DNA from 2 places in the Ventrimonas sp. genome. Region 2 is predicted to be linked to the other one. Evidence: a T-box and tRNA genes for the amino acid it is inferred to sense, from the RefSeq annotation. Region 2 holds a T-box; the other holds one or more tRNA genes.
The links. The T-box of region 2 lies ahead of thrS (threonine--tRNA ligase). A T-box ahead of a tRNA ligase gene usually reads a tRNA of that ligase, here a tRNA-Thr.

Region 1 (11,585 bases), on a different contig from region 2:
ACCGATCGGTCTGGTCATTGGAAATGAAGGAAACGGAGTTGGCAAACTGATCCGGGAAAAATGTGACATGATCGCATCCATTCCGATGAAAGGCGATATTGACTCCTTAAATGCTTCGGTGGCAGCCGGTGTGCTGGCTTACGAGATTGTGAGACAGCGCCTGAACTGAGAAACGGAGTCCGGAAAGGAAGGCGTTTGTGATGAAGAAAAAAAGCATCAGGACCAGCACTGCAGTGCTTCTGACTGCGGCAGTGCTTTACGGGTGCGCAGGAAACAGTGCCCCGGCAGGCACAGAGCATTCTGATAAGGTGCAGGAAACTTCCGCTTCGGAAGCAGCAGAAACTTTGGGAGTGGAGGATTCGGCAGAGACACTGGCAGTCATTGAGGACGAGGCAGTACCGCTTTATCAGAAGCCGGCCGGCAGTGATGTTCGTACTCCGGTGGCAAGCGGCAGTGTGACATATGGCAATGGCCGTGCCACGATCGATGCTTCCAATACCTCCAATGGCTATGTCATGATCAAGTATACCGGCGGACAGAGCCGCATCAAGATCCAGATTGCCAAGTCTACCACATATACTTATGATCTGAATGCCCGGGATGCTTATGAGGTGTTCCCGTTCACAGAGGGTAACGGAACCTACAGGATCAAGATTTTTGAGAATGTCAGCGGAAACCAGTACGCCCAGGTCATGAGTCAGGATATATCGGTCAGTCTGGCGGATGAGTTCGCACCGTTCTTAACTCCGAACCAGTATGTAAACTTTTCAAACGGAAGCGCTGCGGTAAACAAGGGCGCGGAGCTGGCGGCTTCTGCGGCAGATGCGATCGGCGTGGTCACCAATGTATACAATTATGTGATCAACAACATTACCTACGACACTGCCAAGGCTGCTTCGGTACAGAGTGGTTATCTTCCGAATGTGGACCAGGTGCTGGCGCAGAAAACAGGCATATGCTTTGACTATGCAGCTCTGATGACAGCAATGCTGCGTTCTCAGGATATCCCGACGAAACTGGTTATCGGCTACAGCGGCGGGCTGTATCACGCATGGGTCAATGTTTACATCGATAATATCGGCTGGGTCGATAACTTCATTTACTTTGACGGACACAACTGGTCTCTGATGGACCCGACCTTTGCTTCCTCAGGAGGACAGAGTGAGTCTATCCGGCAGTACATTGGAAACGGATCCAATTATCAGGCGAAATATACCTATTAAGATACACAGAGGGGGAGTGAACGATGGCAGCGAAAGTTTATTCCGGACGGGAACTGTCGGCATTCTGTCTTCAGATATCTATTCTGCTGAAGGCCGCAGTCCCGTTAGATGATGGGCTCTATCTGATGGCAGAGGATGCCCCGACGGAAGAGGAAAAGAAGCTTCTTCACACCATGGGTGAGGATGTGGAGCTGGGGGATCCGTTCTTTGAATCCCTGGAACGTACCGGCGCATTTCCGCCCTACGTGGTGCGCATGGCAAAGCTGGGACAGCAGAGTGGTACCCTGGACCAGATGATGGAGTCCCTGGCAGATTATTATGAAAAAGAATATTACATGATGAAAAATATCCGCAATGCCATTACCTATCCGGTGATGATGGTCGGCATGCTTCTGATTGTACTGTTTGTCCTGTTCACCCGTGTGATGCCGGTTTTTGAGCAGGTATACGCACAGCTTGGTGTACAGATGTCTCCGCTTTCCCAGGCGGCCTCCAGGCTTGGCGGTATTTTAAGCGGTGCAGCTCTGGTGGTGTTTGTACTTCTGGCAGTGGCAGTCCTGATCGCGGCAATCGCGGCCGGCGCAGGAAAAGAATTGACGATTGCCCACAAGCTTATGGAGAGGCTGAAACGAAACAGCAAGACAGCGCTGGCAGCTGCAGGCCGCCGTTTCACCGCAGTGCTTGCACTGACCATTCGCAGCGGTATGGAACTGGATAAAGGTATGGAGCTGGCAAGAGAGCTGGTAGACAATGGCAAGGTGGCAGAAAAAATCGATGTCTGCAGCGAAAAGCTGCAGCTGGGTGAGGGCTATTATGAGGCCATGAAGGAATCCGGACTGTTCAGCAGCTTTCATATCCAGCTTATCAAAGTAGGTGTGCGAAGCGGTAAGATGGACGAAGTGCTGCAGGAAATTTCAGATGACTATGAACAGCAGGCAGATGCTTCCATTGATGCTATGGTGGCAAGACTGGAACCTACTCTGGTGGCAGTCCTGGCAGTGGCAGTCGGGCTGATCCTTCTTTCTGTTATGCTTCCGCTGGCAGGAATCCTGGCGGGGGTAGGCTGAGACTGACGGAGGGATGAACATGAAAAAAAAATGGGATAAGCGGTTCCTGGCCGGATGCATTGCCTCGGTGATTGTGTTCGGCGCGGTCATGGGCCTGTTTGTGAACGGCGTGTTTTCCTTCCTGGGCCGTGCAAGGTCAGAGGGCTCTGATACCCTGATCAAGGCGATCCGCCAGGCTTCTGTACAGTGTTATGCGATTGAAGGACGTTATCCGCCGAGCGTGGAATACCTGGAGGAGCATTATGGAATCCAGATCGACCGGGAACGCTACAATGTGTTCTACAGTGGTTTTGCTTCCAATATCATGCCGGATATCACCGTGATCCCTGCTAAAGGAGGTGAAGACAGTGAATGGCAGCCGTAATCGGAATGACGGGCAGACCATGAGTGTGCTCTTTACCATGCTGCTGTTTCTGGTCTTCATTATGTGTGCGCTGTTTACGGTGCTTGCAGGCAGCAAGGTATACGAAAATATCAGCAGCCGCATGGATCAGACCTACACGGGCAGTGTAGCACTCCAGTATGTGGCCAACAAAGTACGCCAGGGTGATGCGGATAAGGCAGTGGCTGTAAAAACGGAAGACGGACAGTCGGTTCTTGAAATCCGTGAAACCATAGAGGGCGGTGATTACATTACCTGGATCTACTATTATGAAGGCAGTATCCGGGAACTGTTTACCTGTGAAGACAGCGGGCTTGGGCTGGCGGACGGACTTGAGATCCTCGAGTGCGATGGCCTTACGATAACGCAGGAGGGCAGGCTGCTTCATGTGACAACGCTTGGGACAGGGGGCGCAAGCCTGACGCTGTCACTGCGCAGCGGAAGGATGGTGACAGGGCAATGAACAGACGAAGTGGTTCCGGCTCCGGCATTTTCCTGATGGAAATGATGGTAGTCGTATTTTTCTTTATGCTCTGCGCATCTACCTGCATTCTTGCATTTGCAAAATCAGACCGGATGAGCCGTCTGGCCTGGGAGCGTGACCATGCTGTCAGCGCGGCACAGTCGGAGACAGAGCTCTGGAAGCTTTCAGATGAGCGCATGGATGGGAAGCAGGACCGCTACTGGAATGCAGACTGGGAAGAGACACAAGACCCTGCTGCGGCGGTCTATACGGGTGTCCTGACAGAGTCCGTGCAGGATACCGGTATGCAAAAGCTTCAGATTGTGATCCGGGAAGCCGGAGAACGCGGCGAAGAACTGTTTGTGCTGGAAGCAGCGAAATATGTGAGACCATAGCCAGGCGGACGCCAAATGGGAAAAACAAGGAACCGGGCCGGACAGCAGGTGGAGGATCACAGGAAACATCCGGAGGATGAGACAGATGGCAAAACAGGAAATCAGAAGAAAAGCGAATATCGGAAGTTCCAGTCTGATCCTGATCTTTATTGTGCTTTGCCTGGTGACATTCAGTGTATTGTCCCTTGGCAACGCAAAGCGGGAGGACGCACTTTCCCGCAGAAGCGCAGATTCGGTGCAGGAATACTACCGCGCGGATGCAGCGGGAGAGGCATTTTTACAGCTGGCAGACCAGGCGCTCTTAAAGGGCGACAAAGACAGTCTTATGCCATATCTGCAGAGTGCTTCCGGCACCTATTGTACCGATGTGGCCATGAATGCAGGCCAGGCGCTCCGGGTAGAACTGGCGCTGGACTGGGAACAGAAAACGTATCAGGTGCTTTCCTGGAAGGTATATCACCAGGAAGACTATGAGATCGATCAGTCCATTCCGGTATGGAGTGGCAATTAAAGCAGGAGGGAGTGCCTTTGTTTACAGAAGATGTACTGCGCAATGCAGTAGAACAGGGTGCGGCAGATATATTCCTGATCCCAGGCATGCCGCTTTCCTGGAAGGTGGGCGGAAAGATCATGTATCAGAGTGACGAAAAGATTTTTCCGAAAGAAATTGAAGAGATGGTGCGGGAAATTTACGCACTGGCAAATAACCGCAGCATGGATCATGTTGTGGAATGCGGTGACGATGACTTTGCAATGGCACTTCCGGGCGTTTCTCGTTTCCGTGTCAATGTATTCCGTCAGAGAGGTTCTCTGGCTGCAATCATCCGTGTGATCACATTTGACTTGCCGGATTTTCGCAATCTGAACATCCCTCAGGTGGTGATCGATATTTCCCGTATGACGAAGGGCTTTGTTCTGGTAACGGGACCTGCGGGAAGCGGTAAGAGTACCACGTTGGCCTGTATCATTGACCAGATCAATAAGACACGCAACGTGCATGTGATCACGCTGGAGGATCCGATCGAGTACCTGCACCGGCATAATCAGAGTGTTGTTACCCAGCGAGAGATCGGCCTGGATACCGAAAGCTACGTGACGGGTCTTCGCGCAGCGCTCCGTCAGGCACCGGATGTTATTCTGGTTGGTGAGATGCGCGATGAAGAAACGATCAAGACAGCACTGACTGCGGCAGAGACCGGTCATCTGGTCATTTCTACCCTGCACACAGTCGGCGCGGCCAACACCATAGACCGAATCATTGACAGTTTCCCGCCGGCACAGCAGGAACAGGTGCGGGCACAGCTCTCCATGGTCATGCAGGCCGTGGTTTCCCAGCAGCTGATCCCGAAGGTGGAGGGCGGTGTGGTCCCTGCCTTTGAGGTTATGTTCTTTAACAATGCGATCCGAAACCTGATCCGTGAGTCCAAGATCCACCAGATCGACAATATCATCGCTACCTCCCAGGAGGAAGGCATGATCACCATGGACAACAGCCTCATAAAGCTGTTTAAGGATGGAAAGATCAGCAGGGAAAATGCTGTTATTTACAGCAGCAACGGTGAGCTGATGGAAAAGAAGCTGGCAAGGCTATAATAGAAGACAGAATGCGAAAAAGGCGTTCTGGCAGTGTGATTTGCTGCCAGAGCGCCTTTTTCATATGATAGGAAATTACGTCCTATCATATAAAAACGCTCCGCGAGGATGTGCCAAGGCACATTCTTTTGTGAAAAAAATCAGGAATCCTCAACGGTCAGCAGCCGCAGACCGATATCGGACCAGGTGTTCCCGATCAGATACGAGGTATAATTCTGGCCGGCTACAATTTCAATCTGTGCGGAGAGCAGTGCCTCTGCCTGATTGTTTCCGGCAATGGTGCCGGAGCCGCCAAAGCCAATGACTATGATCGGAATCTCGCGCAGGAAGGAGTAATTGCCTGAGCTTGTTACGTAGAACTGGTAGGTACCGGCCATGGCCTGCTTATATGGGGTAACGGTCTGGAAGGCCACGTTCCGGAATATGGTTTCGCCGCCGTAAAGCAGCAGATCATACCGAGAGCCACTGTAGGTCATGTTGGCGAAGCGGTAGCAGCCGGTATTGTAGGCACGGGTATTACAGCCGGTGTCGGAAATCTGAACCATTTCCAGACCGCCGGAGGCAGAATCTACCAGAACCATAGTTACCTTTTTGCCAGCGGTAAACGGAAAGTTCTGCCGAAGAAGCACGGAACGCATGCCGGAGGCACGGCGAACGGTAACCGTATGGAAACCATCTGAGATCCAGTCATAGTTCGAGATGGTGCCGAAGCGGGAATTGATGGCATACGCAGTACCATCAATGGTGATGTTGACGGCAAAGCTGTTGGTGGAGGCATTTAAGAACCGCACCTGTCCGTAATAACGCGGGGAAATTGCGGGGTTCGTGGGAGTAAGAGGCAGGAAGCTGTTGCCCCAGCTGTTTCCGTGATGTCCCCAGTGGTTGTTGCCGTTATTGTCCCAGTCCCAGTTTCCGCCGATGGCTCCAGGGGTGCTGTTTCCCGGATAGACCGGTCCGCCCTCACCGGGATCCGGAAGCGGAGCCACAGGGATGTTTGCCGCATCGTCTGGATAGACTGCCTTTTCTTCTTCCAGCTCCGGAAGCGGAGCCGCCGCATCGTTGTCACTTATATCAGAAGTTCCATTGTAATGTGTATCATTTTCAGCCATATTGCGCCTCATTGCTTTTTACTGTACTGTATGAAACGGCAGGCCCCACGGTGCCGGAAAATATAAAGTTTTCGGGCTTCCATTGGGACGGATCATGGATTATAATGAAAGAATATGGATGGAAAGCCGGTATGAAAGGCAGAAGGGAGAACGGATATGGGACTTCAGGTGAGAGTCTGGGGAGTTCGCGGGTCCGGGCCGGAATGTGGTCCGGAATATCAGGAATATGGGGGAAATACCTCCTGCGTGACAGTCCATACAAAAGACAAAACGGTGATCCTGGATGCCGGAACCGGGATCGGAAATTTTGACCGGAGCTTTAAGCGGCAGATAGAAGGAAAGCGCAGACGTCTGGATCTTCTGCTCAGTCATTTCCATATGGATCATCTGATGGGGCTGTATGGCTGTTCCTTCCTTTTTGATCCGCAGATGGAAGTCCATATTTATGGGGAACGTTTTGGAGAGAAAGGTCTGAAAGAATGCCTCTGCCGGATGTTTGGACCGCCTTACTGGCCGCTTCCGTTAGATCAGCTTCCGGCTCTGGTCCGGTTTCATGAAATTCAGGCGGGAGATGTATTTTTGCTGGAGGATCAGATCCGGGTGCAGACACTCCGTGGCGTACATCCGGGCGGGAGCATCTTATACCGGCTGGAGGAGGCAACGCAAGGGCCGGAGCCAGCCAGCGTCGTGTACGGGCTTGACTGCGAGCTGACCGATGCGATGCTTCAGAAGCTGAAAGAGTTTGCCGCAGCCTGTGACCTGCTGATCTGTGATGCCTGCTACACGGAGGCGGAGCTTATGCTCAGGCAGGGATGGGGACATGGTTCCATCGAACGATGCCGGAAGCTGCGTCAGGCAAGCGGAGCGCAGCAGGCGCTTTTCATGCATTATGAACGGAGCTATCGGGATACATTTCTGCGAGAGCAGGAGAAAATGTCACTGGCGCAGGATCCGGCCTGTCTGTTTGCGCGGGAAGGCATGGCTCTCAGGGTACATGGCAATGACAGATGACAATAGAAAGACGAAAATACGGTTTGGAGAATAGCCTGAATTGAAAATCGGAAGGAGCTACTTATGACGCAAAAGGAAATGCAAAGCATTTTGGAGATCGGCACAGCCATTTCTTCGGAAAAGGATTATAACCGGCTGCTGGAGATGATCTTAAACCGGATCATGGAACTGACCCATGCCGATGCCGGAACTCTTTATCTGGCAGACGGGGATGTGCTGCGATTCAAGATCATGCGCAACAATACCATGCACACCTATGAGGGAGGGGATGGAAAGGAGCCAAATCTTCCTCCGGTCAGGATGAGCAGGGAAAATGTCTGTGCCATGTGTTATCTGGAAAACAGGACTGTCTGCATTGAAAATGTGCGGACCTCCACGGAGTACGATTTCTCCGGTCCGGTCCGTTATGATGCCATGACCGGATATCACACCCAGTCCATGCTGGTAGTTCCCATGCATAACCGCCAGGGAGAGCGTCTAGGTGTGATCCAGCTCATCAACGCTATGGATGCAGCGGGGAATGTCTGCGCTTTTCCGGCAGATATCATTCCGGCGGTGGAATCTGTAGCCTCCCAGGCAGCCATTACCATTCAGAATGTTCTTTATATTGAGAACATCAAGGAGCTGTTCGAATCCTTCGTACGTGTCATGTCCTCCGCGGTTGACGAAAGAACCCCTTACAATGCAAGTCATACACGCCATATGGTGGAATACGGACGTCATTTTATTGATCATCTCAATGAAACGGCGAAAGCAGAGGGCAGGGAACCATGGTTTGACGCGGAACACAGGCACGAGCTTCTTATGAGTGTCTGGCTGCACGATATCGGAAAGCTGGTAATCCCGCTGGAGGTCATGAATAAAGAGGCGAGACTGCTGCCGGAGCAGAAGTCCGAAATCCTGCACCGCTTTGAGAAGATGCGCCTGCTGGCACAGATTGCATGCTTAAAAGGAGCTATTTCCGGAGAAACCCTGGAAAAGCGGCTGGAAGAATTAAAACAGGCCGGGGACACCATTCTTCGTGCCAATACAGCCGGATTTTGCCCGGACGATCTGCGGGAGGAGATCTGCCGAATCCGTGAGAAAACCTATACGGAAGAGGATGGCAGCGAAAAGCCGTGGCTTGAGGAGGAAGAATTTCAGATGCTTATGATCCGCAAGGGAACTTTGTCGGAAAAAGAACGTGCTGTCATGGAAAGTCATGTGGTCATCACCGACAAGCTGCTTTCTGAGATCCGTTTCTCCAAAGAGCTGTCCCATGTAAGGGAATGGGCGGTCAGTCATCACGAGCTTTTAAACGGAAGCGGTTATCCGAAGCATTTGATGGCAGAACAGATCCCGATGGAGGTGCGCATCATCACGATCCTGGATATATTTGATGCGCTGGTGGCAGATGACCGGCCGTACAAGCCTGGCATGCCCGTGGAAAAGGCACTTGGAATCCTGGATATTATGGCAGACAAAGAAGGAAAGCTGGATCCGGAGCTGACCCGGCTGTTTAGGAAAAGCCGCTGTTGGGAAAAGGACTGATAGTGTTACTTAAAATGAAAAATATAATTTGATGTTACAGCTGTTTTATGCTAATATCAATAGTTGGGCAGATAGAGGATTATCTGTCGCGAAAAAAATAGAAAACTTGTAGCTATATCATAGCAGCTCTCGAAAAGCACCGGGTGACCAGTACGTTCAAAAAGTATGTGGCACCGCAGATCGTGCAGGAGATTTTAGACAGCGGCAATCCGGAGGCTCTGATGGTAGGCGGGAGAGTCGTAAACATTGCCGTGTTATTTGTGGATATCCGCGGCTTTACTACCATGTCTGAGAAACTAATACCTTCCGAGGTGGTAGAGATCTTAAATCAGTATCTGACTCTGATCGCGGACTGTATTATGCGAAACGGAGGAACACTGGACAAATTCATCGGCGATGCAGCCATGGCATTCTGGGGAGCTCCGCTTCCGCAGGAAGACTATGTGATGAAGGCTGTCCGGGCGGCAGAAGATATGCGCCAGGGCTCCGATGAGCTTTCCAAAGTCTTGATGGAAAAATACGGGCGAACCGTATCCTTTGGCATCGGGGTTCATGTAGGAGATGCGGTGGTTGGAAATATCGGTTCTCCGCAGCGTATGGATTACACGGCCATCGGAGATACGGTCAATACCTCGGCACGTCTGGAGGCAAATGCCCCGGCACGTACGATTTTCATATCCCGCGAGGTAGCAGACTGTCTGGAAGGACGTATCCGTGTAACATCCCTGGGAACCAGTATTAAGCTGAAGGGAAAATCAGATATGGAAATCCTGACGATGGATGAGATCCTGGAATAGGGAAGAGAAAAAGGCTCTTATGCAAAAAGATTTTATAAAAATCAGCATAAGAGCCTTTTTTAAAAAAACAAAAAAGTCGAAAATCTTTGACTTCAAAGATCTTCGACTTCTTGAGAGCTGCTGACGGGAATCGGACCCGTGACCTCCGCACTACCAATGCGACGCTCTACCGACTGAGCCACAGCAGCGAACCTCGTATAATATAGCATGGGATTTGCGGAATGTCAACAGTATTTTTGAAAAAAATGAAAAAAATTTGGAACCCATTTACCCCCTTTCCCATTTCAGGGAAATGTGTTATGATAAGTTATTATCATGCGGCATAAAGCAAGACGCCCGCAAACAGTATGGAGGACTTCACGATGGAAAAAGAAAAAGAAGTTTTAGAGACAGCGGAAGAGAAAGATGTTGTTTCCAAGAACTTTATTGAGCAGGAGATCGATAAAGATCTGGCGGAGGGTGTTTACGATCACGTTCAGACCCGTTTCCCGCCGGAGCCGAACGGTTATCTGCATATCGGACATGCAAAGTCCATTTTATTAAACTACGGTCTTGCCCAGAAATACGGCGGCAAGTTCAACTTAAGATTTGATGATACCAACCCGACCAAGGAAAAAACCGAGTTTGTCGAGTCTATCATGGCGGATGTCAAGTGGCTGGGCGCAGACTTTGAAGACAGACTGTTCTTCGCATCCAACTACTTCCAGCAGATGTACGAGTGCGCGGTTCTTCTTATAAAGAAAGGAAAAGCCTTCGTCTGTGACCTGACTGCGGATCAGATCCGGGAATATCGCGGTGATTTCACCACCCCGGGTAAGGAAAGCCCGTACCGCAACCGCAGCATCGAGGAGAACTTAAAGCTTTTTGAGGAAATGAAAGAGGGCAAGTATCAGGATGGTGAGAAGGTGCTTCGTGCCAAGATTGATATGGCTTCTCCGAATATCAACATGAGAGACCCGGTCATCTACCGTGTAGCCCGTATGACACACCACAACACCGGCGATGCATGGTGCATTTACCCGATGTATGACTTTGCCCATCCGATCGAGGATGCCATTGAGCATATTACCCATTCCATCTGTACCCTGGAGTTTGAGGACCACCGTCCGCTGTACGACTGGGTGGTACGCGAGTGTGAGTTTGAGAATCCGCCGCGTCAGATTGAGTTTGCAAAGCTGTACCTGACAAACGTGATCACCGGTAAGCGTTACATCAAGAAGCTTGTTGAAGACGGCATTGTAGACGGCTGGGATGATCCGCGTCTGGTTTCCATTGCTGCGCTGCGCAGACGGGGCTACACTCCGGAAGCGATCCGCAAATTTGTAGACCTGGTTGGCGTATCCAAGGCAAACAGCTCAGTTGACTATGCTATGCTGGAGTACTGTATCCGTGAGGATCTGAAATTAAAGAAGGCCCGCATGATGGCAATCCTGGATCCGGTGAAGCTGGTCATCGACAACTATCCGGAAGGCCAGACAGAGATGCTCGAGGTTCCGAACAATCTGGAGAATCCGGAGCTTGGCTCCCGCATGGTTCCGTTCGGCAGAGAGCTCTATATTGAGCGTGAGGACTTTATGGAGGAACCGCCGCGCAAATACTTCCGTCTGTTCCCGGGCAATGAGGTTCGTCTTATGAGTGCGTACTTTGTAACCTGTACAGGCTTTGAGAAGGATGAGAACGGCAATATCACGGTCGTACACGCAACCTACGATCCGGCTACCAAGAGCGGTTCCGGCTTCTGTGAGCGTAAGGTAAAGGGCACCATCCACTGGGTTGCAGCCGAGACTGCAAAGCAGGTTGAGGTGCGCCTGTATGAGAATATTGTAGATGAGGAAAAGGGCAAGTTAAACGAGGATGGAAGCCTCAACTTAAACCCGAACTCTCTGACTATCTTAAAGAATTGTTATGTTGAGCCGGCTCTTGCAGAGGCAAAGGCTTATGACAGTTTCCAGTTTGTCCGCAATGGCTTCTTCTGTGCGGACTGCAAGGACAGCAAGCCGGGCGAGCCGGTGTTT
Region 2 (11,585 bases):
TCAAACGGGTACGGTAATGGTCACCCTCCGGAGCCAGAAATACCTGGGTCTTATGTTTGAGTCTTCGGAAGGATTTGCAATGGAGAATCCGGTCACGGTCGCGCTGATATGCAGTGCGGATGTCACAGGGCTGTTCCTCACGGTCACGCCCCCTTGTGTTTTTGCTCAATGATGCATAGCAGCTCAGATAATCTGCCTCCCAGGCTTCCCTCATCTCTCTTATGTTCATCAGACACCGCCCCTTTCCGGACTTTGCTCATTGCTTCGCATAAATTATAATAAGTATAGCATAATTTTTGAAATTTTCATACTATTTTCCGGTTTTGGGCATGCAAAAAAGCGAAGAACTTTTCGTTCTCCGCTTTCGCTGATGCAGAAGATGGGAGTCGAACCCACAAGGTATTGCTACCACACGGACCTGAACCGTGCGCGTCTGCCAATTCCGCCACTTCTGCGAACCATTTGCTCAGCGATCACTCACCGAACCAACAAGTATATTATATCTAACTCCATATAATTTGTCAACTGCTTTTTTGATTTTTTTAAAAATATATGTTTCCGTGAAAACATGTGAAAAAATGTCAATTCAGAAATTTTTGCCGTGTAACTTCCTATAAAACAAAAAAACGAAGAACCTTTGCTCTCCGTTTTCACTGATGCAGAAGATGGGAGTCGAACCCACAAGGTATTGCTACCACACGGACCTGAACCGTGCGCGTCTGCCAATTCCGCCACTTCTGCAAAGCTCCCCGAGTAGGACTTGAACCTACGACAGCGCGGTTAACAGCCGCGTGCTCTACCGACTGAGCTATCGAGGAATGTTCCCGTATCTTTCTGGAAGATACTGCGGGAGATGGGACTTGAACCCACACGACATAACTGCCACTAGATCCTTAGTCTAGCCTGTCTGCCAATTCCAGCACTCCCGCGAACGTTTAATAATATATCACAGTTTTCCTGTTCTGGCAAGTACTTTTTCTTTATTTTTCAAGTTTTTTTCTTCTTGTATTTACTTCTTTCAATTTTCCCGTTTTGACACATTTTTTATCCATTTTGTCAAATTTTCAATCCGCATTCTGTAGAATTTCCGGCAAAATTTGATATAATTAACTATAATAAGTAAAATCCGAGGGAGTATGCCTATGAAGAAAAAGACAGAGACACCCTTGCAGGGTTACCTATCCAGTATAGCGGCTTTTATCATTGCCACAGCTATGGGCATCCTTGTATTTTCCATCGCATCCCATCATGCCGCAGATCAGCTGGCCCAGAAAAAGCTTACCTCGAATATTTCCAGGCAGAGCATCCATTTTGAAGAGATTCTGAATGTCAACTACCAGTTTCTGGACGGTGTTGCCGCGCAGATCGGAGCAGAGGGCGAACTCATCTCTGAAAAAAACAAAAACATGCTTTCCGCCATCCAGTCCACCACGTCTATCGACCATGTAGCCCTCATTGAGCCGGACGGCACCTCCCACTATGAAAACGGTGATATAAAGAATGTCTCCCACCGCAGCTATTTCCAGGAGGGCATAACCGGAAAGCGGACACTGAGCGATCCCGTTCAAAGCAGCATTGACCATGAAACCCGTGTCATTCTCAGCGTGCCCGTTCTCCATGACAATGCAATCATCGGTCTTCTCAGTGCGTCCTACAATGTAACTGAGCTAAACCATCTGATCTTCGATGATCTGTTTGGGGGTGAAGGCTTTTGTATCATTATTAATGAAGACGGAGACATCATCACACTGGACGGCAATTCTACACACCAGATCATCAGCTATGGTGACAACTTTTTCGACTTTTACAGTCAGTGGACTGTCTGCGGAAAAGATTCTCTGCAGACAATCCGCGATGCATTTCAGGCAAAGACGCATGGCCTGCTCAAACTGTCTCAGCCGGGAATTCAAAAATCCGGCCGCTATGTTGCCTATGCTCCGATTCTTTTAAATAACTGGATGATATGCTATGTGATTCCGGTGTCCGTTGCAAACGCGAATTACAGTTTCATTCACAATTATGAGCTGATCCTGAATGCCTATTTCATACTCCTGGTCATTCTTCTGATCGGACGCATTGTATCCGTCCACACCAGAGACTACAACGAGCTGGTACATACCGCGCAGATCGATGGTCTGACTGCTGTATATAATAAGGAACATACGCAGCCCGCCATTGATGAATTTCTGCGGACGAGCCGTCCGGATGCGCTTCATGCGTTTCTCATCCTGGACATCGACAAGTTCAAGAGCGTCAATGATACCTACGGACACGCTGTCGGTGACAAAGTCCTGCATCGCGTGGGCGAATTCTTAAAGAACCAGTTCCGGGACGATGATATTATTGGGCGCGTTGGCGGCGATGAATTCGTGATACTCATGAAGCAGGTTTCCTCCCGGGATGCTGCCCTTTCCCGTGTCCAGAGCATGCTGGAGCACATCCGCTCCGTAAAGCATGCAGAAATGAACGGACAGGCCATCACCTTCAGTGTGGGCGTCGCCTTCAGCCCAGAGCAGGGAACCCGATTTGATGACCTGTACCGCAATGCAGATAAGGCACTGTATCAGACAAAGCGCGGAGGACGCAATAACTTCTCCGTCTATGAAAAGGCTTAATATTTGGCTATGATCAGGATATCGCCTTCCTGAATCCTGGTATTTCCGGTCGGGATGAGGGTTTCTTCCCCTCTCCTGACAGATACTACCAGCGTCCCTTTCGAGAGAGGGATTTCCTTCAGGGTTTTTCCGGTCCACTTGTCTCCCTTGACCGTAGTTCTCTCCCGCAGGATCAGATTTTCTCCTTCAGTGAACTCCGGGGCAGCAAGGATCAGAAGGTCGCCGGCCAGAAGCAGCGTATCTCCATTGGGGATACGCTTTTCTTCTCCCCGGAGGATCATTACGATCAGCATTTCCGGTGGGAGACTGATGTCTCTTACCCTTTTGCCGCAAAACAGATGCCCTTCCTGAATATGTGTCTTTACAAAATGGATACTGCTTTCCTCCTCATAATCATTGAAGGTACGGCGCACATCCATATTCCGGTCGATCATCCGAAGCTTTTCGGATACCAGCGGCAGAAAAGTCCCCTGCACTGCAATGGAAAGAAGTACCACGCAGAACACCAGATTGTAAAGATTATAGTGCATCGGCACTTTGCTCAAAACGGCCATGATCGCAAACACGATGGAGGCAGCGCCGCGCAGTCCCGCCCAGGATACCACGCCAATCTGACGGATATGGGACCGGAACGGCAGAAGAATGGCTGCTACCGCCGCCGGACGGGCGATCACCGTCATAAACAGCATGATCAGTGCTGCCGGAAGCAGGACCGCCGGAAGCTCACTGGGTGTCGCCAGAAGCCCCAGCAGGAAGAAGATCATCATCTGCGCAATGCCCGTGACCGTATCAAACACATGCATCAGATTCCGTTTTTCCGGAATCCGGGAATTTCCCATGATGATGCCGCACAGATACACTGCCAGATAACCATTTCCGCCAATTACCTGCGGCAGCGCGTAGCTCACCAGCATAGCTGCCACTGCAAAGATCGTATTGCCTTCCTCGATCTGAAACGAGAACCGGTCTATCGCCCAGACAGCCAGACGCCCAGCCACTGCACCGCACACAAGACCAAATCCGATCTGCTGCGCCAGCATCAGCGGAAGGGAAACTGCTTTTCCGCTCATCATGGCGATGAATACCACCGTCAGCATATAAGATACCGGGTCATTCGAACCGGATTCCAGCTCCAGAAGCGATGCCGTATGATATTTCAGATCCAGCTTTTTCGTGCGCAGGATATTAAATACAGACGCTGCGTCCGTAGATGCGATCACCGAGCCAACCAGAAAGCTCTCCAGCCACGGCAGACGCAGCACCAGATGTACGAACACGCCCACAAATCCGGTGGTCAGCGCCACGCCCAGTGTGGACAAAAGCAGCGCCTTTGCAGCCACACTCTTTGCTTCCTTCACATTTGTCCCAAAGCCTCCGTAAAAGATAATAAAGATCAGGCTGACAGAACAGATCGTCTCCGTTACTCCATAATCATCAAATACAATCCGGAAGATCCCATCTTCCCCAAACAGCATTCCCAATCCGATAAAGATCAGCAGGGACGGCACAGCCAGCCTGGAGGTTACGCGTCCCATCAGGACACAGATCATGATCACAACGCCAACAAGCAGGATAATCTGATTCAAAGATCCACTCCTTTCGTTTCACAAATCCGGCACGCCCGGTTCCGGTTTCGTACTCCTGTTACTCCTTAGAACAACAAAACCCGTCCGGTTTTCTCTCAAAAACCAGACGGGTCCACGGCAGAATCAGCTCTGCCACTATGTTAAATTTTCGTTCAGATTCTGAATTAAGCTAATTTAGCTTTTGCCAGCTCAGCCAGTTTAGCGAAGCCCTCAGCATCGTTGATAGCCATGTCAGACAGGACCTTACGGTTCATCTCAACACCAGCCAGCTTTAAGCCATACATGAACTTGCTGTAGGACAGACCGTTGATACGTGCTGCTGCGTTGATACGAGCGATCCACAGCTGACGGAACTGTCTCTTTCTCTGCTTGCGGCCTGCGTAGGAGCTGGTCAGAGCTCTCATTACAGACTGCTTTGCTACTCTATACTGTTTAGAACGTGCTCCTCTGTAGCCTTTAGCCATCTTCAGCACTCTATTGTGTTTCTTCTTTGCGTTCATACCGCCTTTAATTCTTGCCATCGGTTTTTCCTCCTTCTTAAACTAATCAGTCTATTACAGATATGGTAAAATCTTCTTCATTACCTTTGCGTTGGTAGCATCGGTAACGATATCTTTTCTAAGATTTCTTTTTCTCTTGGTAGACTTCTTAGTTAAGATGTGAGATTTGTATGCTTTATTTCTTACCAGCTTACCGGTACCGGTCTTTTTGAAACGTTTTGCAGCTGCTCTGCTTGTTTTTAATTTAGGCATTATAACTTCCTCCTTAATCTTTCTCTTTGCTTTTACTTCTTGGCAGTCAAAAACATAACCATGCTTCTTCCTTCCACTTTGGAAGGCTTGTCAATGGTTGCGATATCCTTTAAGCTCTCTGCAAAGTCATCCAGGATATACTTGGACTTGGACATGTGCGCCATCTCACGACCACGGAAACGTAAGGTAACTTTGACTTTATCGCCCTTTTCCAGGAACTTTCGTGCTGCGCCCGTTTTTGTGTTCAAGTCGTTGGTGTCAATATTCGGAGACAACCGCACTTCTTTAACCTCGATTACCTTCTGTTTTTTTCTAGCTTCTTTTTCTTTTCTTGCCAGCTCGTAACGATATTTACCGTAATCGATAATCTTACAAACCGGTGGTTTTGCCGTCGGAGCAATCTTTACGAGATCCAGTTCCGCGTCCTGAGCCAGTTTATAGGCTTCCTTCGCGGACATGATACCCAGCTGCTCGCCGTCTTCACCAATCAATCGAACTTCTTTGTCTCTGATCTGTTCGTTAATCATTAACTCGCTAATAGTCGTGCACCCCCATCATAGAATTCTGCATGTCTGTTTTTCTGCATAAAAAAAGTAGATAGAATATTCTATCCACCCTCAAAAGCATCGCATAGGACGTTGATGCCGCCGCATATACGCATTCTTTGCTATAAACCAGGGTCACTTGCTCGTGCCGAGGTGAGGTGGATACCTACTTTCCTGCGTTGTTCTCACAACTTATGTTACTATACTATGAATCCCCGGGAAAGTCAAGCACTTTTCCGGGGATTTTTCATATTTTTTATTTTGCTATTTTTCAGGACATCTGAAAGGTGGTGCAGAGCGTCTGTTCCGCCCTGCTTGCCCCATCCCCGGCAATGCCGATCTTCGCAGCCGCACAATGGCGGTTATCGTTGTAGATACACTGTACTGCCTCACAGTCTACAGACAAGCTGCTCTCCGGTGTTTTAAAAACGTTCTTAAAGAGACCGCCCTTGTTTTCATCGAAGCTTCCGCAGCAAGTCTGTTCTTTTTCTTTCGCGTCATGTCCGTCTACCAAGATGGACTGTTTGCAGCAGCAATGATCGGCATTGTGAAGACAATTTGTTACGTTGCACTCTAATTTCGTCATGGAACCCATACCTCCTGTTGGTTAATATTTATTTCACAGGTCTAGTATGGGTTTCTTTTCGGAAATCTATGCAAAAAACTTACTTCTGCTCTGCCTTCACCTCAACAGCACGTGCTTCTCTGGAAACAATTTCCTTTTTGATGTTCTCGATGAAGCTCTCTAAGGATGCCTGGCCCTCATCGCCTTTAAAACGGCTGCGGACAGATACCACTCCGTCTTCCTCTTCCTTCTGGCCAACTACCAGCATATACGGAATCTTGTTCTTCTGAGCCTCACGGATCTTGTAGCCGATCTTCTCAGAACGGGTATCTACCTCTACGCGGATATTTTCTGCATCCAGGGCAGCTTTTACTTTCTCTGCATAGTCCATGTACTTGTCAGAGATCGGGAGTACCTTTACCTGTACCGGAGCCAGCCAGGTCGGGAATGCGCCTGCAAAATGCTCGATCAGAATACCGATGAAACGTTCGATGGAGCCGAAAGCAACTCGATGGATCATGATCGGACGATGCTTCTCGCCATCTGCGCCGATGTATTCCAGCTCAAAACGCTGCGGAAGCTGGAAGTCAAGCTGAATGGTACCGCACTGCCAGGTTCTTCCGATGGCATCGACCAGATGGAAGTCAATCTTCGGTCCGTAGAATGCGCCGTCGCCCTCGTTTACGACATAGTCCAGACCCATTTCATCCAGAGCGCTTCTCAAACCGTCTGTAGCCATCTCCCAATCTTCATCACTTCCCATGCTGTCTTCCGGACGGGTAGAAAGCTCAACATGATATTTGAAGCCGAACAGCTTGTAAACGCTGTCGATCAGCTGTGCAACCCCTTTGATCTCATCTTTGATCTGCTCCGGAGTCATGAAGATGTGCGCATCATCCTGAGTGAAGCAGCGCACACGCATCAGACCATGCAGCTGACCGGATTTCTCATGACGATGAACGATACCAAGCTCGCCCATGCGCAGCGGCAGGTCACGGTAGGAACGCGGCTCGGAAGCATAAACCAGAACACCGCCCGGGCAGTTCATCGGTTTGATCGCGTAGTCCTGATCATCGATCACGGTGGTGTACATGTTATCTTTGTAGTGATCCCAGTGGCCGGAGGTCTCCCACAGGCTTCTGTTTAAGATGATCGGGGTGGAAATCTCTACATAACCTGCCTTTTTGTGGATCTCTCTCCAGTACTCTAACAGGGTGTTTTTCAGAATCATGCCCTTCGGCAGGAAGAACGGGAATCCCGGGCCAGCCTCGTGCATCATGAACAGGCCAAGCTCTTTGCCCAGTTTTCTGTGGTCACGCTTCTTTGCCTCTTCCATCATGGTAATATAAGCTTCCAGTTCTTCTTTCTTTGCGAACGCAGTTGCGTAGATACGGGTCAGCATCTTGTTATGCTCGTTGCCTCTCCAATAAGCACCTGCAATGCTGGTCAGCTTGTAAGCCTTTCCAACTTCCTTGGTATTCATTAAGTGCGGGCCTGCGCAAAGGTCAGTAAACTCGCCCTGCTTGTAGAAGCTGATCTCCTCACCCTCCGGAAGATCCTCGATAAGCTCTACCTTGTACGGCTCCTCTTTTTCTTTCATCAGGGCCAGTGCCTCTTCTCTCGGAAGGGTAAAGCGCTCTAACGGCAGTGCTTCTTTGATGATCTTCTTCATCTCAGCCTCGATTTTTTCCAGATCGTCTGCTGTGATCGGGGTCTCGAAATCGATATCATAATAGAATCCGTCGGCAATAGACGGACCGATCGCAAGCTTTGCGCTCGGATACAGTCTCTTGATAGCCTGTGCCATAACATGGCTTGCGGTATGACGCAGTGCCGCAAGACCCTCTGCATCCTTCGCAGTCAGAATATTCAGCTCACAGTCCTTATCAATGACCGTACGCAAATCCTCTGTCTGTCCGTCCACTTCTCCGACGCATGCCACGCGTGCCAGTCCTTCGCTGATGTCACGGGCGATATCGATAATGGACATAGCCTGTGCATATTCTTTTTTGCTTCCATCTTTTAATGTGATGATCATGCCTTTTTTCCTCCTGGTATTCTTTATTAAAATGATGATACAAGGGACGATAAGGATTTTCAAAAATGAAATAAAAAAGTCCCCTGCCTGATGCGCTCTGCGCACCGGACAAGGGACGACAATTCTTTTATCGCGGTTCCACCCTGTTTGCCGCCTGATATTTCAGACAGCCGCTTCATTCTGATGGTAACGGAATCACCGGATCCGATTAAGGACCACTCCGAGCTGGTTTTCCTGCCGGCTTTCTCATAAGATGCTCACACCACTTGCATCTCTCTCTGAATGACTCTGCCAGAGTACTCTTCTCATCAACGTGTTAACATATGAAAATATCTCTCATATCTTCACTGATTATAGCACGCAAGACCCAGATGTCAAGCACTAAAAACTGAATTTCTTCCGAAACAGCGTCTTAATCCATACTCGCGTTTAAAGAGCGCATAGCACTCATGCAGCTGAGTTCATTTCCATCTATATCACGGAGCTGTCCATCCTGGACAAAATTGTATACATGGATGTTATCCAGGTACAAATCACCATCAGCTTCAAAGCTTACCTCATAGAACCCCCTTCTGCCAAGATTCAGATCATACTGCCTTGCCCCGTTTACCTCCACAGTCCGGCTCATGGCCCCAAGCTTTACGGTCAGCGTTGCCGGTCCGTCACTGTCTGCGTTAAAACGGACATGGCCATCGTGAGTACTGCGGCCTCCGATCCGGTGTCCCACTTTCTGCGAAAGGCTTCCTCCGCTCTCAAGATAAAGCTGATTGCTGCCAGCCCGTTCTACCACGCGTCCGCCAGTCACATTCCATCCCCTGGTCCCCAGGGCGAACTGATGATTATAAACCGGATTATTCGTATAATTCCGGTATGTCCAGACCGCATAACCGTTTGTATGGGTCCGCAGCGTATCCGGAATTCCGGTAAGGTACGCCCCGCGATGGCTTTCTGCCAGTCTTGCATTCTGTTCAAAGCCTTCGGTAACATCCATGTAGAGCAGCTGGTCAATAAAAACCGGCTTGCCTCCATTATTGGCCCGGACAAGAGAAAGCTGTTCATTCATGGTCTTTATGGCTTCCTCTGCAGAAAGCACATTTCCAAAGCCGTGCCCCATGGATACACTGTACATCAGGGAGGTGTACTCTGCGTTACCACATTGAAAAGTACCATAATGCGATGCTCCTGTTTCTCCGTTTCCATCCTGTGCACTCACAGGATCGACATCCAGCCGGACCTCCATAGACAGTCCCGGAAATACCTTCTGGGTATCTTCCAGAAGGTCATTCAGAAAGTCATCGTAAAAATCATAAAACAGCTTAAAGGCATAATCTTTCCTGGCAGGAATATAGATATTGTCATAGCTGGTAAATACTTCTTTTGGCTGATAATATTCGTTCACCTGTTTTAAGGTATAATGTTTTTTCAGCCATGCCTGATAGCCGCAGTTCTTCGCCGCAATGCGGCTGTTAGCTCCTGCTCCAAAGTTTCCCGCATCTTCGACATAGTTCCAGAAATCCTCCCAGGTCATAAATCCTCCGTGGAAGTTGGAATGAGCCGATGCCGTCCGGTAGATCTGTTTTGCGTATGCCAGCCACGCTGCACGGGTAGATGGGTCTTTTAACAGATCACGGAAACGTCCTGTTGTCACATCATCATTATAATAGTCCCATACATAGCCAACCCGCAGTTCCACCATAAGCCCGTGGGCATTTGCGACATTCATAACCTTGTCGAGTTTCTGAAACGCGTAACGGTTGTAGGAAAGTGGGAGTACCCCGGGCTGAAATTCCCGCCACGGAACCACCAGCACAATACTGTTAAAACCATCTGCCGCGATCTGCGCCAGTTCTTCATCCATGTGATCGCTCTCCGAGTTCCAGAAGTTGCTCACCCAGGCATCCGAAACATAAGTTGCCGCTTTCAGGTAAGAAGGTGCCGCTTCACTGCGAATACCAGATAGAGACACGGACACTGCCACTGCGATCGCCGTGAACCCCATTCCGAGGGTACGGACCAGCTTGTTCTTTTTCATATGTAACTCCGCCATTTTCCCGTTACTCACCAACATATGCATGTAACGTTTTTCTTCTGTTATACCAGATTTTAGCATAGTTACATACGGTCCGTCAATGTTGCTCGTTAACAGCGTAATTTTCAGTTCAGAAAATTCCTACCTGTTGACAGCAGCATTTTCTCCTGTTGCATAATTGATCACAACCCCCGGCTGCACATTATACACGTAAACGCAGTATTCCACACCATCACCCTCATCTTCTACAGATTCTGCCTCCATCAGCACACCGGATGCCACCAGGTTGTCTCCCTCAAAGACCGGCGTCACCCGGTAGAGCACATGGTTGTCTGTTTCTTTGACGTAATCTGCCACCAGATTCTCGAAAGGCAGCATACCATCTACATTCAGATAACGGGTACCGGTGATCAGGTTTTTCTCATTGGCATTCTCGGCGGTTAGCTGGTAACCGATGAGATGGCAGCGGTTGTACAGGTATTTGCCATCCACAAAATCATATTTGGAGATCTGCCAGCCGCTTGGCTTCACTTTGCTGATGGAACCACGCTTTTCCGTAGGCATCAGATCTGTGCCGACACTGGCATAAGCCGTGCTGCAGCGCCCCAGGTTATCCAGATCACTGTAGTATTCAAAGGATTCACTGGTCAGATCAAAAGCTGTAAAGTATGGGATATTGCCATTTACAATGGCATATGGCTCCCCGGAATAGGCCGGGATAGCCGCAAGATCCACGTAGACCTCTGCGCCCGCGCCGATTTCCGTGCCGGATGGAACTGTGGCAAAATCACTGCTGTCTCCAGACGCAGCCTGGCCGCTGCCATCTGCTGCCGGTGTTTCACTATCTGGTGTTTCTGATATCGCATCATCTGGCGCGGCGCTGCCTGCAGGTACCTCTGCATTTCCGCCATCTCCGACGGCCTGAGAATTTTCGGCATCCACTGTAGTTTCATAGGCATCCAGAATATTGTCCACAGCCTGCTCCAGCTGCCCAATGTTTTTCTGGCTGACACCCACCGCCGCCAGGATCATGGCCACAACGGCGAAAATGGCCGCTCTGCCTTTCTTTCTCGCTTTCGCCTTTTTATAGCGCTTCACGCCGCGCTTCGCCTGATTGTATACATTCTTTTTTCTGCTCATGGTGTATTTCTCCTGCTGTCGTTGATTTTTGTATTCCTGTTTATTTTCGCATAAATCATAGATTTGTCAAGAATGTATGTTCGATTATTTTTCAAATACTCCTTCCGTTCATTGACAAATAAGAAACTGCATGCTACAATACACATGTTTCTATCATCGGCAGGTCACGATGAGCCAGTAAGGGGTTGTACTGGTTTCGACGGGGATCATGCAGCTGGTGAAGCTATCCGCATGCGGTGCGTTAAACGGCAAAATTAAAATTAAACGCTGAAGATAATTTAGCATACGCAGCCTAATGGCTGCTGTCAGCCTTAG

Region 1: it encodes a tRNA-Thr, which carries the amino acid that the T-box ahead of thrS (threonine--tRNA ligase) is inferred to sense. The anticodon was not compared.

Annotation. Positions count from the first base shown of each region.
Region 1 is NZ_DBFCCJ010000018.1:29,723-41,307, forward strand. Features, by position in the region: gene rlmB (23S rRNA (guanosine(2251)-2'-O)-methyltransferase RlmB) at 1-169, shown strand, start outside; gene ACMP1L_RS03085 (transglutaminase-like domain-containing protein) at 201-1,223, shown strand; gene ACMP1L_RS03090 (type II secretion system F family protein) at 1,247-2,290, shown strand; gene ACMP1L_RS03095 (hypothetical protein) at 2,304-2,654, shown strand; gene ACMP1L_RS03100 (DUF4860 domain-containing protein) at 2,674-3,135, shown strand; gene ACMP1L_RS03105 (hypothetical protein) at 3,132-3,530, shown strand; gene ACMP1L_RS03110 (short-chain dehydrogenase) at 3,616-4,041, shown strand; gene ACMP1L_RS03115 (type IV pilus twitching motility protein PilT) at 4,026-5,123, shown strand; gene ACMP1L_RS03120 (DUF4397 domain-containing protein) at 5,264-6,232, opposite strand; gene ACMP1L_RS03125 (MBL fold metallo-hydrolase) at 6,389-7,243, shown strand; gene ACMP1L_RS03130 (HD domain-containing phosphohydrolase) at 7,307-8,773, shown strand; gene ACMP1L_RS03135 (adenylate/guanylate cyclase domain-containing protein) at 8,917-9,570, shown strand; tRNA gene ACMP1L_RS03140 (tRNA-Thr) at 9,686-9,758, opposite strand; gene ACMP1L_RS03145 (glutamine--tRNA ligase/YqeY domain fusion protein) at 9,933-11,585, shown strand, end outside.
Region 2 is NZ_DBFCCJ010000053.1:80,414-91,998, forward strand. Features, by position in the region: gene ACMP1L_RS09085 (deoxyguanosinetriphosphate triphosphohydrolase) at 1-229, opposite strand, end outside; tRNA gene ACMP1L_RS09090 (tRNA-Leu) at 372-455, opposite strand; tRNA gene ACMP1L_RS09095 (tRNA-Leu) at 658-741, opposite strand; tRNA gene ACMP1L_RS09100 (tRNA-Asn) at 746-818, opposite strand; tRNA gene ACMP1L_RS09105 (tRNA-Leu) at 846-929, opposite strand; gene ACMP1L_RS09110 (sensor domain-containing diguanylate cyclase) at 1,143-2,615, shown strand; gene ACMP1L_RS09115 (potassium/proton antiporter) at 2,612-4,201, opposite strand; gene rplT (50S ribosomal protein L20) at 4,366-4,722, opposite strand; gene rpmI (50S ribosomal protein L35) at 4,756-4,953, opposite strand; gene infC (translation initiation factor IF-3) at 4,986-5,480, opposite strand; gene ACMP1L_RS09135 (DUF1540 domain-containing protein) at 5,770-6,084, opposite strand; gene thrS (threonine--tRNA ligase) at 6,164-8,101, opposite strand; T-box leader at 8,210-8,422, opposite strand; gene ACMP1L_RS09145 (hypothetical protein) at 8,514-10,133, opposite strand; partial or broken gene ACMP1L_RS09150 (DNA/RNA non-specific endonuclease) at 10,290-10,991, opposite strand; RNA gene ssrA (transfer-messenger RNA) at 11,452-11,585, shown strand, end outside.